DNA from 4 places in the Caldalkalibacillus horti genome. Region 3 is predicted to be linked to each of the others. Evidence: riboswitches for the same ligand, from Rfam matches in the RefSeq annotation. Region 3 holds a riboswitch; each other region holds the start of a gene.
The links. A riboswitch is a leader RNA that binds a small molecule or an ion and turns the genes downstream of it on or off. The one in region 3 is predicted to bind cobalamin.
Positions count from the first base shown of each region.

Region 1: it holds a riboswitch for cobalamin, as region 3 does, so the genes downstream of both, J2S11_RS01795 (ABC transporter substrate-binding protein) here and metE (5-methyltetrahydropteroyltriglutamate--homocysteine S-methyltransferase) in region 3, are expected to answer to the same signal.
Region 2: it holds a riboswitch for cobalamin, as region 3 does, so the genes downstream of both, J2S11_RS11660 (S-layer homology domain-containing protein) here and metE (5-methyltetrahydropteroyltriglutamate--homocysteine S-methyltransferase) in region 3, are expected to answer to the same signal.
Region 4: it holds a riboswitch for cobalamin, as region 3 does, so the genes downstream of both, J2S11_RS20485 (ribonucleoside-diphosphate reductase subunit alpha) here and metE (5-methyltetrahydropteroyltriglutamate--homocysteine S-methyltransferase) in region 3, are expected to answer to the same signal.

Region 1 is NZ_JAUSTY010000001.1:387,505-391,721, forward strand. Features, by position in the region: gene J2S11_RS01790 (FecCD family ABC transporter permease) at 1-513, opposite strand, end outside; gene J2S11_RS01795 (ABC transporter substrate-binding protein) at 479-1,510, opposite strand; cobalamin riboswitch at 1,865-2,053, opposite strand; gene J2S11_RS01800 (hypothetical protein) at 2,190-2,450, opposite strand; gene J2S11_RS01805 (AbrB family transcriptional regulator) at 2,548-3,585, opposite strand; gene J2S11_RS01810 (DUF3221 domain-containing protein) at 3,922-4,217, opposite strand, start outside.
Region 2 is NZ_JAUSTY010000009.1:8,998-13,214, forward strand. Features, by position in the region: gene J2S11_RS11650 (sensor histidine kinase) at 1-734, shown strand, start outside; gene J2S11_RS11655 (response regulator) at 715-1,809, shown strand; cobalamin riboswitch at 2,050-2,239, shown strand; gene J2S11_RS11660 (S-layer homology domain-containing protein) at 2,408-4,217, shown strand, end outside.
Region 3 is NZ_JAUSTY010000021.1:6,118-10,334, forward strand. Features, by position in the region: gene J2S11_RS18605 (acyl-CoA thioesterase) at 1-25, opposite strand, end outside; gene metE (5-methyltetrahydropteroyltriglutamate--homocysteine S-methyltransferase) at 46-2,334, opposite strand; cobalamin riboswitch at 2,488-2,678, opposite strand; gene J2S11_RS18615 (DUF3221 domain-containing protein) at 2,837-3,262, shown strand; gene lexA (transcriptional repressor LexA) at 3,460-4,089, opposite strand.
Region 4 is NZ_JAUSTY010000026.1:152-4,368, reverse strand. Features, by position in the region: gene J2S11_RS20500 (MFS transporter) at 1-141, opposite strand, end outside; gene J2S11_RS20495 (TetR/AcrR family transcriptional regulator) at 271-792, opposite strand; gene J2S11_RS20490 (hypothetical protein) at 875-1,012, opposite strand; cobalamin riboswitch at 1,340-1,521, shown strand; gene J2S11_RS20485 (ribonucleoside-diphosphate reductase subunit alpha) at 1,730-3,985, shown strand.

The DNA of each region.
Region 1 (4,217 bases), on a different contig from region 3:
GCCCGCCAGAATGATAGTCTGTACCGCCATCCCTCGCCCTGAAAGACGTGTTAAGCTGTAAACCAACAGTAGCGTAAAAAAACCACCCGCAATTGAAAATAAAGGAAGGGTAAAGCCCTGTAGACCAACCAAAGTGATTTGAAAAAATATGACAGCTACTGCTCCTAACGCTGCTCCTGATGAAACACCAATCGTATATGGATCAGCTAAGGGATTACGTAATAGCCCCTGGAATGCCGCTCCTGCAAGAGCTAATGAAGCTCCTACAATACCTGCCAAAATAACCCGTGGAAGACGAATTTCCCAGATAATCATGGCTACCTGTTTTTCTATCTCTAATCCCAACCCAAGTCCAACACTCTTTTCTAAAAGAATATGCACGATGTCCTTCATTGGGATGGTGACACTACTATAAAATAATCCAAGAAGGCTTGTTACAAGAACAAGCCCTCCACAGCAAACATAAAGTAAAATAATTCTATTCAAAGATTTCCGGGTAAATATGCTTGGCAAGTGTCTCCACCCCATCAATTAAACGTGGACCTGAACGTGTTACTGTATCCTCATCCACCTCAAATACTTGTTCATTTTTCACAGCGGGCACCTCTCCCCACCCTGAACGATTCATAACCTCTTCTTCAACATCCATATAACTACCATACGTTGCTATAATCACATCGGGATTAAGCTGAATAATCTCTTCCTCCGTCAAGCTCACCCAGCCTTCATGTTCTCCAGCTATATTCACCGCTTGGATGACTTGCAACATCTCATCCATAAATGTGTTTTTCCCTGTTGTAAAAATATCTGGCGAAGGAGATACCTCAATCCAAACTCGTTTTGGTTCCGTAACAGCCTCTGCTTTTTCTTTTACAGCTGCTAAACGCTCCTCCATCTCAGCAATGATATCCTCAGCTTCTGTAACAGCTCCAGTGGCTTGCCCAATTAGACGAAATGTATCATATACATCTGCAAAACTGGAAGCATCCTGTACCGCTATAACGTGAATGCCAACTTCTTCAAAACGCTGAACCGCTTCAACCTGCTGATTATATTGAGATTGAGAAATCAATAATAGGTCAGGTGAAAGAAGTAGGATTTCCTCCTCATTCATTTCCATATCCCCTATTTTAGCAACATCTTGGGTTTCAACAGGGAAATTACACCAAACGGAAACTCCAACCACTTTTTCACCCAAGCCTAACGCATAAACCATTTCTGTATTACTTGGAAAAACAGAAGCAATCGTTTCTGGCTGCTCCTCAATTGTGATTTCATTTCCTAAACCATCTGTAATTGTAATGGGAAAGCTAGGCTCATTGTCGCCAGCCTCTTCCCCCTCAGCTTCACCTTCTGTGCTAGGAGCTTCTTCTCCCTCTATTTCCTCTTGATTACCCTGTGGTGCTGGATCAGCGTTATCTGTACCACATGCTACTAATCCTAACGTCAAACAAACGATAAGAACTAGGCTAAGCAAGCCCCATTTTTTCCATAGTTTCCACGATTCCATGTTTTCATTCCTCCTACTGGTTCCCTCTAGGTTGATTCATTTATTGGTATAGAGCTCATTAGAAAAGCTTCCTCTAATGATGGACTAGACAACCTCTTCGAGAAGACTTCTATACAAGCTTTTCTTATACTATCAACCTCTGAATTAAAAAAGTCTGATAGTAAAAGAACACCTTTCCAATGAAAAGGTGCTCCAGCTAATGAATACAGCACACAGACCTAATGTTAACCGGTAACCTTGTCCCTTATCTTTATCCTGCACATAAGGAATATAGCCATGGTTTGTTTAGGCAACAGTCTCGTTGACTGCCTTGCTGCTTCTAGCTTAAGCTTCCTTTTCCTCGAAGGATACTTAAGACCCTATGCCAAATAGGCAGGTCTCCTGACTTACGCATCATCAAGGCTGACTCCCTTCCCATGAGGTTCACAGTGGTTTTTTCGTCGCCTTTTCGCGTTTACAGTGGCGGGACCGCGCTGGACTTACACCAGCTTCCCTTTTCCTCATTCCATTTACTAAAATGAGACCTATTTGGATATGTATCTTGCTATATCAGTCTATAGCAAGCATATTGCATATTTTAAGCTCTCTATGCTTCATTATATAGATTAAATTGAACAAAGGCTAGGTTGAGATTACTATAAAAGGCTAATAGGAGCCTTATCCAGCCTTTTCCTTTCACTTAGAAAGCTAAAATAGAGCTCATGACGATTGAAAAAATCATACACATACTCAGGGATAGCTTACCTTTTTTGTTGGATACCCTTTTTAAAACCACCTGTTGCATCGTCTCTCCCAAAAATAGATACCCTATGATTATTAAAGGAAAAGTCACTATATTGGACATATTTCTAGTAAGAATAAAGTCTGTAATCAAAACAAATAAAAATCCAAAAAATAGACTTAAGGCTGTATAATACGGGTAGGATACAGCTTTCTTCATACGTATCCTCCTTCTGCAAACGAGCACAGCTTTGGTAATTTAAGAATATTATAATATTTAATCTAAAAATTGTAAAAGCTGTATCTTCATTTATTATTTACTGCTTACGAGCTCTAGCTCTAAAAAGCAAATGGGCTAACACGGGCATCATAATAAAGATGGTAATTAATCTCGTTAATTGAAGGCTCGCCACAAGTGACGCATCTAGTTGTAGAAAATAGGCAGTTGAAGCCATTTCTGCCGCTCCCGCAGGCACCGAGCTTAGTAAGCTCATGAGAAAATCTAAGGGAGATGAAACGGTAAATAGATATGCAACAGCAAAGCTAAATCCATAAAAAGTGAACAGCAGGAGAATCCCATACTTTCCTACCTGCTTCAGCTTTTTGAACGTTTCACGAGTAAATCTTAAGCCAATAATTCCGCCCAATAAAAGCTGCCCTATGGCTACAATTAAGGATGGTGGGTTATCAATATCTAAGACAAATTGATTCAACAAAAAACCAAATAGCATGGCATAAAGGAGTGTACCGGCTGGAAGCTTGTACAGCTTAGAAAGGTAGATAGCAAGTATAATAATAACTCCTATGACTAGTACTTCAGTAAAAGTAATAGAGTAATCACTAAGGTTAAGTCCTGTTTTACTTGGAAGTGGATTTGTTATTCCTACAAGTATAGGAATGGTAAGAACATATAAAAAGATTCTTGTCGAGTGAAACGCAGCTACAATAGGCTCATTTGCCCCGTATTCTTGACTTATTGCTACCGCTTCAGACGCCCCCCCAGGGATAAAACAAAAAAAGCTTGTCACAGAGTCCAAGCCTGTCAGCCTATGTAGCAAATGTCCAAATACAATCCCAGCTGCTAATAACAAGCCGATTGCAACAAATAAAGGAAGAAAAAAATGCAGCAGGTTAGAGAAAAAGCTCATGTTCATCATAAACCCAATATTGACACCAACTAGAGCTAAGGCAAGCTTAAACACAGAGTCCGAAAATTGTAACTTTCCAATCCATAAACGATAAAAAATTCCCGTTAGTAAAGCTCCAATTAGCCAGCCTGCAGGAACTTTTAGTAGTGTAAAAAGTAGCCCTACAAGAGTGACGGCTAAAAGGAAGAGTGTCTTTTGTACGGCCATGTCATCCCTTCTTCTTAGTCTGATCTTCGTCGTTTTATTTCTACTAAAAGTATAGCATATTACTCTGAAAAAAGTGATGGAACTCCTTGAATAATAGAGGATACGCAATGAACAGATACTTATTGAATAATAGGAAAATAGAGAAATTAAGGCTTCGGCTTACCAAAGGAGCATGTTTATTAGCTTCAATTGAGGAGTGAATATTACTTAAGACCTAATTTTTATTATTTAAAACCCCCTTTTTAAATTTTAAAAAGGGGGTAGTCATTAATAATACTCTTATGTCGAGTTTACTGTAGTTCCAATGGAGGCTTGCTACCAAGAGTGAAACCTAATTCACCTTTCTACGATTTCAATTTCAATAGCTGTTGTCTGCAAAGGATATGAATCATCAACATTACCATGTAATACGGAGACCTTGTCTCCTATATTTAGACTTTCTATTGCTGGTGATAGATCTTTAGGAACATCTATCCACACTGCCTGTCTCCTTTCCACCAGCAGATCATTTACAGACATTGAGTTCATTTCATCTTCCGTTATATCAGTCATTACTAAAATCCTCTGCTCTTCTTTATCGACAATGTATCCTTTAGATGTCATTCCCTGCCCAGGGAAATCCTCCGAACAAC
Region 2 (4,217 bases), on a different contig from region 3:
TAGAAGAAATTGCACATCTTAATTTTATGAAAGATCAGTTGTTTACCCTTGTTTCCCACGACATCCGCGAACCGATTGCTCTTCAGGTGAATTTGATAGAAATGCTAGAAGAAGAAAAGCAAATGTTCTCGTCGGAAACAGCTGAGCTGCTTGATTTTTTAAGTACACAAATTCGTTCGACATATATGACGGTTGGCAATGTGCTTGAATGGTTTCGCAATCAAAAAAATGACGTGTCGCTTAACCCTGAATCGTTGGCCTTAGTCGATCTTATTTATGAAGCTTATCGTATACTATCTATTAAAAGTAAGGCGAAAGATATTGACATCGCAATTAAAGTTGACGAAGCTATAATTGTATATGTCGATCGAGAAGCGATTGTCATGGTAATTCGCAATATACTTTCCAATGCGATTAAATTTTCTAACCGGGGGGCAATGGTTGAGGTTGTAGCCGAAAAGTATCATGAAGGAAAAATCGTGATTACCATACGCGATCAAGGTATTGGCATGTCTAAAAAGTTATTAGGACAATTATTTACCGAAAGACAAGTCATCTCTACGATCGGAACCGAGGGGGAACGCGGGACAGGATTAGGTCTACAAGTCAGTTGCCAATTTGCGAAGATGAGTGGCGGAGATTTATGGATTGACAGCGTATTAGGGAAAGGCAGTGCCGTCTATCTTTCGTTGAGAGAAGGTGAAAAAGTTGAAGGTGATCATCATCGACGATGAACAAGCGATGCTCGCAATTATGCAAAGAATGTTAAGAAGAATAGAAAATATAGAAATAATCGGTGGATTTCAAAGTGTAAAAGACGCCCTTCTATTCACGCAAAATACAGTGGTCGATATAGCATTTGTTGATATTATGATTGCAGACGAAAGTGGATTAGAGCTTGCTCGACAATTGCGCGCTGGTCAAAAAAATATGGAAATTGTATTTGTGACTTCTCATCGAGAATATGCGGTTGATGCTTTTGATACGTATCCGCTTGATTATATGGTTAAGCCAGTATCGCAAAAAAGATTGATACAAACCATTGAAAGGGCAAGAGAGAAAAATAATAAGCCGCCTAAAGAGATGGATGTCAACCGATTAGTAGTGAAAGCATTAGGCGGTTTAGAGGTTAGTAGTGTGGATGCGGGCAAAGTGAAGTTCATTTCAAAAAAGAGTCAAGAATTATTTGCATTTTTACTTCTTGGGCGAGGTCGAGCGGTTTCAAGGGATAGAGTTATTGACGAAGTTTTTCCAGAAATGCCATTAGAGAATGCGGTGGGATACCTTAATACGGCAGTTTACCAGTTGCGTAAGGCATTGCAATCACATGGTTTAAAATCAATAGTCCGTACTTTCGACGAACAGTTTATGTTAGAAATGACTCATATAGATGCGGACTTTATTTCATTCGAATCCTATGTTTACCGTGTGAAAGAATGGAATGAATTTACGGTTAAAGAAGCGCTCGAATGGGAAAAAAGCTTTACTGGCGACTTGTATGAAAACAAATTTTATACGTGGTCCGTTCCAGAACAAGAAGGACTCGCGATACGCTATCACGATTTTGCTATAAGGCTAGTTCGCTGGCTTCTTACAAATAATCAAGTAACCCAATCCATATTAATTGCTAGAAAGATCGTTTCGCGTAATGAATTGGACGAGGAAGCAAACGTGTTTTTAATGAAAGCTTACCGTGCAGCAAAGGATTATCAATCTTTCCGAAGTCATTACGAGCATTTTATAAAAGTATATCAAAAAGAGATGGGAAGTCTTCCCGCCATTGGAAAGGAGAGCTTTTTCGAAAAATAGATGATTTGGGAATACGATTGTTGAAAAAAACGGACAGTATCATTCCAAATGGAATCCAGTTGAAGGATTTTTCAAGTTGACTGTCTCATCCATTTAATTGTTTTGAATCGATCAAAGACTTATAAAGCTTGACGTTCCATGTGGTTAAGCATAAGATGAAGTTATCATATTAATACCAGTCATTTCATAGTGTTTTAACTTACATAGATACCTCACACCTTTGTATGATTGACTGTCAATTTCATATACTCAGTAAATGGTGCTGTTATTAAACAACAGCTTGGAAGATCAGTGTAAATCTGACGCGGTCCCGCCACTGTAACGCAGAGCAGGCTAACGAGATACGCCACTGTATCGTTTGGATACGGGAAGGTAGGTTAGTCTTGCGATGAAGCGAAGCCAGGAGACATGCCATTTATTTAGTCTATAATTCCACGAGGATGGAAGGAGAGATGTTTAGCTGTGTCTTTATTTGGGCATGGCATGTCCAGATGTCAAACACCTTTTCTGATTTCCAGTAAAAGGTGTTTTTGTATGGGGTGAACCAATCGAATTTGGGAGAGGTGTGAGCTTTTTGAATAACAGGGGAAATCGGTTTTTGGCTTTGTGGTTGTCTATATTGATGCTTTTTTCATTAGTTAGTCCGACATTGGCAATGGCCGCAGAAGACGTAACGGAGCTTAGTTCTGGGGAAAACTATGTGACAGTATCGGTTGAAAAGTTTACTTTGGGACAGGGCTACATCATAGAGCCGGTTCGTGTGCCCTTTGAAGTAGGAGATAATGCAGCAGAGGTTATTATAGGACTGTTAGGAGAAGATCGGTCCCATTATAGAGGCAGTTTTGAGAACGGCTTCTATCTGGCAAGTGTTTACGACCACGATCCTGGTGCCCTTCAGATTCCTTCCTATATTTTGGATGCAATTGGGGGAGAAGATCGGATAGGCGACAGAGCGGATGCTAGTTGGCTAGAGGAATTTGATTACACTTCCGATTCAGGGTGGATGTATGCAGTAAACGATCGCTTCCCGAATGTAGGGGCTGCTGAACTGCGGGTTGAAACAGGCGATGTGATTCGCTGGCAATTCACGGTGTATGGGCTTGGGGCAGACTTAGGCAGTACCTATGATGGTTCAGAGGTTCTTATTAACCCTGCCAATAAGGATGCGTTAACGGCAAAAGTAGCAGAGATCAACAGTGCTCCTGATAAATGGGAGATTCTTGCCGATTCAGCAGTTCAATTAGCATATGACAACGCGTATCAAGTTCTCACGAACATGGAAAGTAGTCAAGAGCTGGTGGATGCCGCTTTAACATCTTTAATCGTAGCACTGGATACCACTGAAGAAGATGACGTTAGTGAAGTGAACACGGGACATTTGGAGAGGGCTATCGAAGAGGCCGAAGTAAATCAGAATTCGGTACAGGTTAGTATAGACGGATCGGATGTCAACACAACGGACTACTGGGTCATTCAGGAAGAACTTGATGCTTTGGTCGACGTCATTGTGTCGGCTCAGCAGCTAATTGCCGACCTGAGCGCGACGCAGGAAGAGGTGAATGCCAAAGTATTGGCTCTTGACCAGGCTCAGCATGCTTTTGAACAAGCGAAGAAACCCGGTTTATTCGAGGAAAACACTCAGCCTGAACATAATGTCACATTTACCGTGGCACCCAAAACCGTAACTTTAGAGGTATATAAGCCGGATGGACAACAGGTAGATATTGGAGCAGGGGAAGAGGACATTTATAAAATTTATACGGCTTATTTGCCTGTAGGCGAATATCGATACAGAGGTATTGATCCGGAGGGGCTCAGTGTTGGCGGCGGCGTTTTAACGGTAACGGATGAATCGAATCAGGCCTTTGAGCTCCGTCAACTCAACCTTAAAGCGAGTAATGCAGGCTGGAATGTTGATGAGGATTATTCCGTCAAGATCGGCCAGAACAGTCCAAACGATACCTCTTTAACGTTGGGCCAAAAGACGTCTGCCGGGCAATATCCCGTATTGGTTATAGCGGGCAATACGTACTTCTATTCTTTTGAACCAAGCGAAGGACGCATCGCAGAAGGCTTTACGACATTAAGCAGCAGTGTCACTGTCACCATAGCTGCCTCTGCACAATCAGTTTCTGGAGCGATTCCGTTAGCACGTGAGATAACTTTTACGGTGCCGGAGGAAGCGACGCTTTTTCTCGGTCGGAAAACAAAACATTTTGTGGCCTTTGAAGAAATTAAGCCAATAGAAACTACAAGTAGTAATGGTTTAACTATCTATCGCTTTAAAATGGTAAACAATCAGGAATACAATTACCGCGTGAGTCAGAAAGGGAAGCTAACAAACGCTGGCTCGTTTAGAGCGAATGAGGCGAATGAGTCTCTTGAGGTTACGGCGGAACAATTAAGTG
Region 3 (4,217 bases):
GTACGGGCTTTGCTTTAAGAGTCATGTTCATCCTCCATTGTCTAACTAGGATTTCTGTTGAAGTAGCTGCTGTCGAACAGCTTGTGTTGCTACAACCATATTTTTCAAGGATGGAATGGTTTCATCTACTCCTCTAGTTTTTAGCCCACAATCAGGGTTGATCCAGAATTGTGAAGGGTTTAAGACGTCCAATGCTCGTTGAATCATTTTGGACATTTCATCTACTTCAGGAATACGGGGGCTGTGGATGTCATAGACTCCTAGACCAATTCCTTTGTCATAGATATTTTGTTCAAAGGCAGCGATAAGCTCTCCATGGCTTCGAGACGTTTCAATAGAGATAACATCGGCATCAAGCTCACTAATCACATGAATGAAATCATGGAATTCACAATAGCACATATGGGTATGAATTTGCGTGCTGTCTGCCACGGAGGAAGTGGTTAAGCGAAACGCTGTAACAGCCCAGCTCAGATACTCATTCCAATCTGCCTTCTTCAAAGGCAATCCTTCACGCAAGGCGGGTTCATCCACCTGGATCATGTTAATTCCTGCATCCTCAAGTGCTTTTACTTCCTGCTGCAAGGCAAGGGCAATTTGGTAGGCAACCTGCTTTCTTGAAATATCGTCGCGAATAAATGACCAATTCAGGATGGTGACAGGTCCCGTTAGCATTCCTTTAACTGGTTTCTGAGTTAGTGACTTAGCAAATACACTTTCTTTAACGGTCATAGGCTCAAGGAATTCAACATCAGCGTAGACAATGGGTGGTCTCACACAACGCGAACCATAGGACTGTACCCAGCCATATTTAGTAAAGACAAAGCCACCTAGCTTTTCACCAAAAAACTCAACCATATCTGTACGCTCAAACTCTCCGTGAACGAGTACGTCAAGCCCTATATCTTCTTGAATGTTAATCCATTCCTTTATTTTATCTTCGATATACTCTTCGTATTGCTTCTCGGACCACTCAAATTTTCTGAACTTCTGGCGTGCCTGGCGCACCTCAGCTGATTGAGGGAAGCTACCTATTGTTGTTGTTGGAAGAAGAGGAAGGTCCCAAGTTTTCTGTTGAATTTCTTTTCGTTCGTTGAACGAGCTATGTCTCCCGATATGATCCTCCTGTATGCTCTGAACGGCTTCATGCACCTTTGTACGAGCTCTAGTGGGGGAATGGAGTAATAGCTGCTGGGCTTCTTCATGCTCTGTAAATTCCTTTTTCGTTGCTTCTGCCCCTAGTGTGTGTCGTTTGCTCAGCAGGACGATTTCATCTAGTTTTTCATCAGCGAACGCTAGTGCACTTCTAATTTCATAGGCTAAATGAGATTCCTTTTGGGCGCTTACAGGAACATGTAGCAGGCTACAGGATGGCTGGAGCCAAATTCGATCTGCTTCTACAATCTGTAAAAGCTCTTCAATCAGCTCCCATTTCTTAGACAAAGTAGTGCGCCAAACATTTCTTCCATCAATGAGACCGACAGCCAGGACTTTGTCTTCTGGAAAGCCAGAGATGTGTAACTGCGTAAGGTTCTGTTCTACACCGTGTACAAAATCTAACCCTATTCCTTGTACAGGCAGGTTCAGCCAATCTGACTCAGGCACGATGGAATCAAAGTAGGTTTGTAGCATAATGTTAAGCTGTGGTGCGGCTGTATGAAGTCTTTCAAAGATGCTGAAAAGAAGCTCTTTTTCTGACTTTGTACAAGCAGTAACTAGAGCTGGCTCATCGATTTGAACCCATTCAACTCCTTCTTTCTGTAGCTCTTTTACAATTTGCTCATAGAGAGGGAGAAAGGATAGAATGGTTTGTGCTAGATCCTTTTTCTCATAGCCTTTAGATAATTTTACAAATGTATATGGACCAATAAGTACTGGCTTACTTTTAATGCCAAGCTTCTCTTTAGCTTCTTTATACGCTGTCAGTGGCTTGTTCTCGGTTAGGTGTGGGGTAACGTCGTCAAGCTCTGGAACGATGTAATGGTAGTTTGTATTAAACCACTTTGTCATTTCGCAGGCTACAGCGTTTTGCTCTCCCCTGGCCATAGCAAAGTAAGTGGATAGAGGAACACGTCCACCCGAATAAGAAAAGCGCTTAGGGACAAGACCGAACATAACGGCCATATCTAGCATATGATCATAGAACGTAAAGTCGTTTACTGGAATGATGTCAATCCCTTTTTCCTTTTGCTTTTGAAGATGGTGTAATCGAAGCTGTGTTGTTTGCTCATAAAATTCTTCTTCTGTTAGCTTTCCAGCCCAAAATGTCTCTAATGTTTTTTTCCACTCGCGATTCTCTCCAATACGCGGATATCCAAGGTTACTGCATTTCATCGCTTCATCTCCATTCCATTATTAACTAAAAAGGCACAAAAAAGGCATCTCCAACGTTCATAAAGATAGTTAGAGACACCAAAGAATAAGGGTATAGATTACCCATGCTTATTAATCGAGTCCTAACACCTCCCTATCTCCCGTAGGTTAAAAACAGTGCTGTCGAAACAGGCAGGTCTCCTGACTTAAGATTCAACATTAGCTCACGCCTTCCCAATCATAGGTGATCAGTGGCTTACCTTGAGCTAACTCATCCTTCACAGTGGCGGGACCGTACCGGAATTGCACCGGGCTTCCCTTTTAATCCTTGATTCAATCAAGGAACCTGTTTCCACTTATTCAAATGTTCTTCCTTCACCAAAACGCCATGACAAAGCGTTCATAGTTAAGAGGAGGGTATCACTTCTACTAAGTTATGTCAAGATTATGAATTAGTTAAACATTTTAAGGATTTATTACGTCTATAATAGAGTACAAGAAACTTGAGATGGGGTGGATTAGAGTGACGAAGAAAATAACAACAAAAATGAAGGTAGAGTCAAAGCCATTATATTATCTATTACTTCTAGGTCTAACAATAGTTCTTTTAGCTGGATGTGGAACGGATGGCATGTCGACAGGCGAGGGGGGCTCTTTAGATGATACACCTTACTTTGAGGGAATGATTTATTCAATTGCCGAGGGCGGAAATTCTATCTTAGTTATTCAAGGTATCGAACATGCAGATATTCCTCAATCCGAATGGCAGGGAAAAGAAGCGATTAGTTTTTCTTTTGATGAAGCTGTTACATTTTACGACAAGGAGGGGAATGAGATAACCAAGGATAGACTTATTAAAGGGCAGATGGTTAGAGTTTATCATACGGGTACCTTGGCTGAGTCGTATCCGATGCAAGGCAGGGCCATTGCTGTTCAGATTGTAGACTAAGGAAAAAGTGTACTTTAAAATGTAAGATATGTTGTAATAATATGTTGTGATTTTAGGATGAAATCACAACCACTTAGATTGAACAATAAACAACAAGAAAAGCCCGTACTCCACAAGTTGGAGTAACGGGCTTTAAATATGCTCGAAGTAATATCTAGTTCATGTAACATAGCTAGCATAATAATCTAACTCAAGTATTAATGTAGGGTGCGAAATACTCCTACTACTTTTCCAAGAATGGATACGTCTCGAAGAATGATAGGTTCAAGAGATGAATTTTCAGGCTGTAGTCTGAAGTAATCCTTTTCTTTAAAGAAGCGTTTAATTGTAGCTTCTCCTTCATCCGTCATGGCTACGACAATATCTCCGTTATTCGCTACGTTCTGCTGCTTCACAATGACATAATCTCTATCATAGATACCTGCTTCAATCATACTGTCACCTTGTACGGAAAGCATGTAGATGTGCTCGGAATCATGTGCAAAGCGCTCTGGAAGAGGGAAATATTCATCCACGTTCTCAATAGCGGTGATAGGTTGTCCAGCTGTAACTTTACCTATAACAGGGACGCGAACAAACGGTGTGCTTTGAATTTCCTCGCTACGGATAAACTCATCATCAAGGATTTCAATGGCTCTTGGCTTAGTTGGATCTCGGCGTATTAAGCCTTTCTTCTCTAAACGTGCTAAATGCCCGTGTACAGTGGAGCTAGAAGCTAGTCCTACGGCTTCACCAATTTCTCTTACTGAAGGTGGATATCCTTTGTCTTTTACTTCGCTTTTAATAAATTCTAGGATGGCACGTTGTCGGTTCGATAATGTTTTCATTCCAATCACCTCAATATTAATTACCAAATTCTACTTATAAGCATTATAACACAGAACAAAAATAAGAACAAACATAAGTTCGAAAAAATAGTTGACGAGAATATCTGTTCTGTTTATAATAAAAACGA
Region 4 (4,217 bases), on a different contig from region 3:
TGTTGATCCAATCATTCCTGCTTCACCTGCTGTTAAACGAAGTGATTCTGCTATATCAGGTAAAAATAATCCGAAGCTGAGCCGGGCCAATGCATATGTTACAGCAATCATGGCTACACCAAGGAATACCAGTTTCCACATCCGTTTTTCCTCCAATTCTTTAGTACGTGTACTTTTGAATGAGAACTATTGTCTGATCCCTTTTCTATTATCATTAACTTTAGATAGAACGATCATTATATTTTGTTTTAAAAAAAGTAAGCATAATGCTTACGAAATTCCTTTAACTAAATGACGGAGCTGCTCACTAACCTGTTCAGCATCTAGGACTTCCGCTAAAGCTGTAGCTCCTTCGAATAATAAAGCGAGTTGAATCGCTTGTTTCTGCTGAAAACCAAGCTCTTCAAAATAAGATATTAAGGCTTGCTTATGTTGATTTACATATTCCACAATCTCATACTCTTCGCTCGAAGCAAATTCCTCTTTAGCGCGTAAAAACATACATCCTTTCGAGCTATGCTGCCGAATCCATGCTAGATGTCCCTCTGCTAATTCAGCCGCACTTGCTGAGGAATAATTTTGGATAGAGGACTGTAATAACTTGAAATATCTCTCCCCTCTCCTTTTTAATACAGCTAAAACCAACTCTTCCTTGGACGCAAAGTGGTTATACAGTGTCATAAGAGCTACATTGGCTTCATTTACAACCCTTTTCAGTCCTATCGCATGAAAGCCATATTCATAAAATAGCCTTTCCGAATGTTGCAATAAATCTTCCTTTTTTTTACTCATACTATTTCCACCTTTGTATAGAACGATCACTCTATTAATATCATAGTAGTTATGAAGTGACAACCGATAACCTTGTTATATCCTATTCTCTTATTCTATTTAATTTATCAGCAATCTCCTCTAAAAGCTCAATCTCCCTACGTTGGTTTTTAACCATCGTATACTGATTACTCAATATAAACACTCCTAAAAATCCGATTAAGATTAAAAGTAAGCCCATCTCTTTCTCTCCCCTCTAGTAGAACACTTACGTTTACGCTAATAAGAGGTATGATCCTCTTCATTCAATTATCCTATTTTAATTTATTATAAACAACCCTTCATTCTACACAATTAACAAATACAGGGATTTAAAGAATGAAATAAAAAACTCTTTTTTTCAAAAGAAAATTTTTTTATCTTGGTGAGTCCTTGTCTCATGTGCATTGGAGTAAGATTTAGCTTTTGGGGGTAAAAAAATCATGTTGCCAAACAGAGATGTTGAGTTTATAATTCTAGTTACGAAATCAATATTTAGTGTTGTTCTCAATTGAGAATTCAATATTTAGTATATTTTTGCTATAAAGGTGTCGATTCATCGACTTAAAAAGGGAATTTGGTTCAAAGCCAAAACTGTACCCGCAACTGTACATGCTGATGAAATAAGCACATCCACTGTGACTCTCACGGGAAGGGCTTAAAGTAAGGAGAAGCATAAGTCAGGAGACCTGCCTTTATAGTTACAGACTGTCTTCTTCGGGAGCTGAGAAGATAGAATGAAAAAGGACTAATTGACGTGTGGTCTGCCTTCATTCTATGTGCTCATCTTCTGAGATGAGCTTTTTATTTTACTATCAAAATTTATAAGTTTAAAGGTAGATAGTATAAGAAAATCTAAGGCTTTCGCCATGACTTGGCGCTAAGCCAAGTTTTTCTAATGTGCATAGGAGGAGAAATCATGCTACAAACAAAAGTAAGATACACAGATATTACGACAGATTTTACTAGTCTTGAACAGTATATGGAGGAACAGGCCAAGCCGTATTCACTACCATTGGATGAATACAAAGAGAAGGTTAAGCTTACCTACGAATATATGGAGGAACCTACATTAGATAAGGTCACTAGTTTACTAGTCCTTTCTGCACTTGAACGCATTACAGCTTCCGAGCCTGATTGGACATACTTTGCAGCGAGCATTTATTTAGATAAGCTCTATCATTCTGCTAGTACGACTCGTGGCATTGAGGCTGACAAAAAGTACGGCTCTTTGTATCTGTTAATTAAGGAGCTAACAGACCTAGGTATTTACAACGATCAGATTCTAACAAGCTATACTAAGGAAGAAATAGGAATACTAGAGCAGGAAATTACCCCTGATCACGATCATAAATTTACATACATTGGCTTGTTGACCCTGGCAGATCGTTATCTAGCGAAGGGTTATCAAAAAGAGGTGTACGAGTTACCTCAGGAACGTTTCATGATTATTGCCATGACCCTTATGTTAAAAGAAAAGAAAGAGAAGCGCCTTGAGTTGGTTAAAGAAGCGTATTGGGCATTAAGTAATCTTTACATGACAGTGGCTACACCGACCCTAGCTAACGCCGGTAAAAGCTACGGTCAGCTCTCTAGCTGCTTTATTGATACAGTAGATGATAGTTTAAGAGGGATCTATGATTCCAATACAGATATCGCTAACCTGTCCAAGGGTGGCGGGGGAATCGGAGTCTACTTAGGAAAGATTAGAGCTAGAGGTAGTGATATCAAAGGCTTTAAAGGGATATCCTCTGGTGTTATTCCTTGGATGAAGCAGCTCAACAATACGGCTGTCAGTGTTGATCAATTAGGTCAAAGACAGGGTGCTATTGCTGTCTATTTAGATGTGTGGCATAAAGATATCTTCCCGTTCCTAGACGCGCGCCTTAACAATGGGGATGAGCGTTTCCGTACCCATGATTTATTTACAGGTGTCTCTATACCGGATGTGTTTATGGAAGCTGTAGAAAACAGAGAGGATTGGTATCTCTTTGACCCACACGAAATTCGTAAGGTGATGGGCTATTCTCTAGAGGATTTTTACGATGAAAAACAAGGCAGTGGCTCGTTTAGGGAGAAATACCAGGAGTGTGTAGCACACCCTACTCTTTCTAAAACAACGGTACCCGCTATTGATATCTTTAAATCGGTCATGATCTCTCAATTAGAGACGGGAACACCTTACATGTTCTATCGTGATGCGGCAAATCGTGCTAACCCAAATAAGCACGCTGGAATGATTTATTGCAGTAACCTGTGTACGGAAATTATGCAGAACATGAGCCAAACGACTGTCATTGAAGAGAAAACCGAGGATGGTAAGATTATTACAGTGAAGGAACCAGGAGATTTTGTGGTATGTAATCTTTCCTCCATTTCCTTAGCAAGTGCTGTTGGTGATGATGTGCTTGAGCGCCTGATCCCTATTCAGGTGCGTATGCTAGATAACGTTATTGATTTAAATAATATTCCGGTGCACCAAGCTCAGATTACGAATGAAAAGTATCGTGGAATTGGCCTAGGTACGTTTGGCTGGCACCATCTACTAGCGTTACAAGGGATTACTTGGGAAAGTGAACGCTCCCTTGAATATTGTGATGAAGTGTATGAGAAAATCTCATATTTAACGATAAAAGCAAGCATGACGTTAGCAAAGGAGAAATCTCCTTATCCGGCATTTGAAGGATCTGATTGGGAAACAGGAGCGTATTTTGAGCAAAGAGGCTATCATTCTCCTGACTGGCAGGTTCTTCAGCAGGATGTGAAGGAGCATGGTGTACGTAATGGTTATCTCATGGCTGTTGCACCAAACTCTTCTACCTCTATTATTGCAGGCTCTACAGCTAGTATTGATCCGATCTTCCGCAAAGAATATTCGGAGGAAAAGAAGGATTATAAGATTCCTGTAACAGCACCTGATTTAAATGCGAAGACGAACTGGTACTACAAAACAGCGTATGTGATTGATCAAAAATGGAGCATTCGTCAAAATGGAGTGCGTCAGCGCCATATTGATCAATCTGTTTCCTTCAATTTATATGTACAAAACAATATTAAAGCGAAGGATTTATTAGATCTGCATCTATTAGCTTGGAAATCTGAGCTGAAAACGACATATTACGTTCGTTCTACGTCCAGTGCAGTGATTGAGGAATGTGAAAGCTGCCATAGTTAATACCTTAACAAAGGGGATAAGACAAGCTTGAGCATGGTACATCCTCAAACAACCTAAAGAGACTCCAGTGTAAGCTTTTCTTTTGTTTCTATGTTCTTCATGATCTATGGCTTCCTCTAACGGACAAAAATGCACCTTAGAAGTGTTTTTTTGACCTTTAAAGATTCTAACGGACAAAATGGACCCTTAGCGTGTAAATCGAATCAAAATCAACGTATTTTTCATTCTAAGG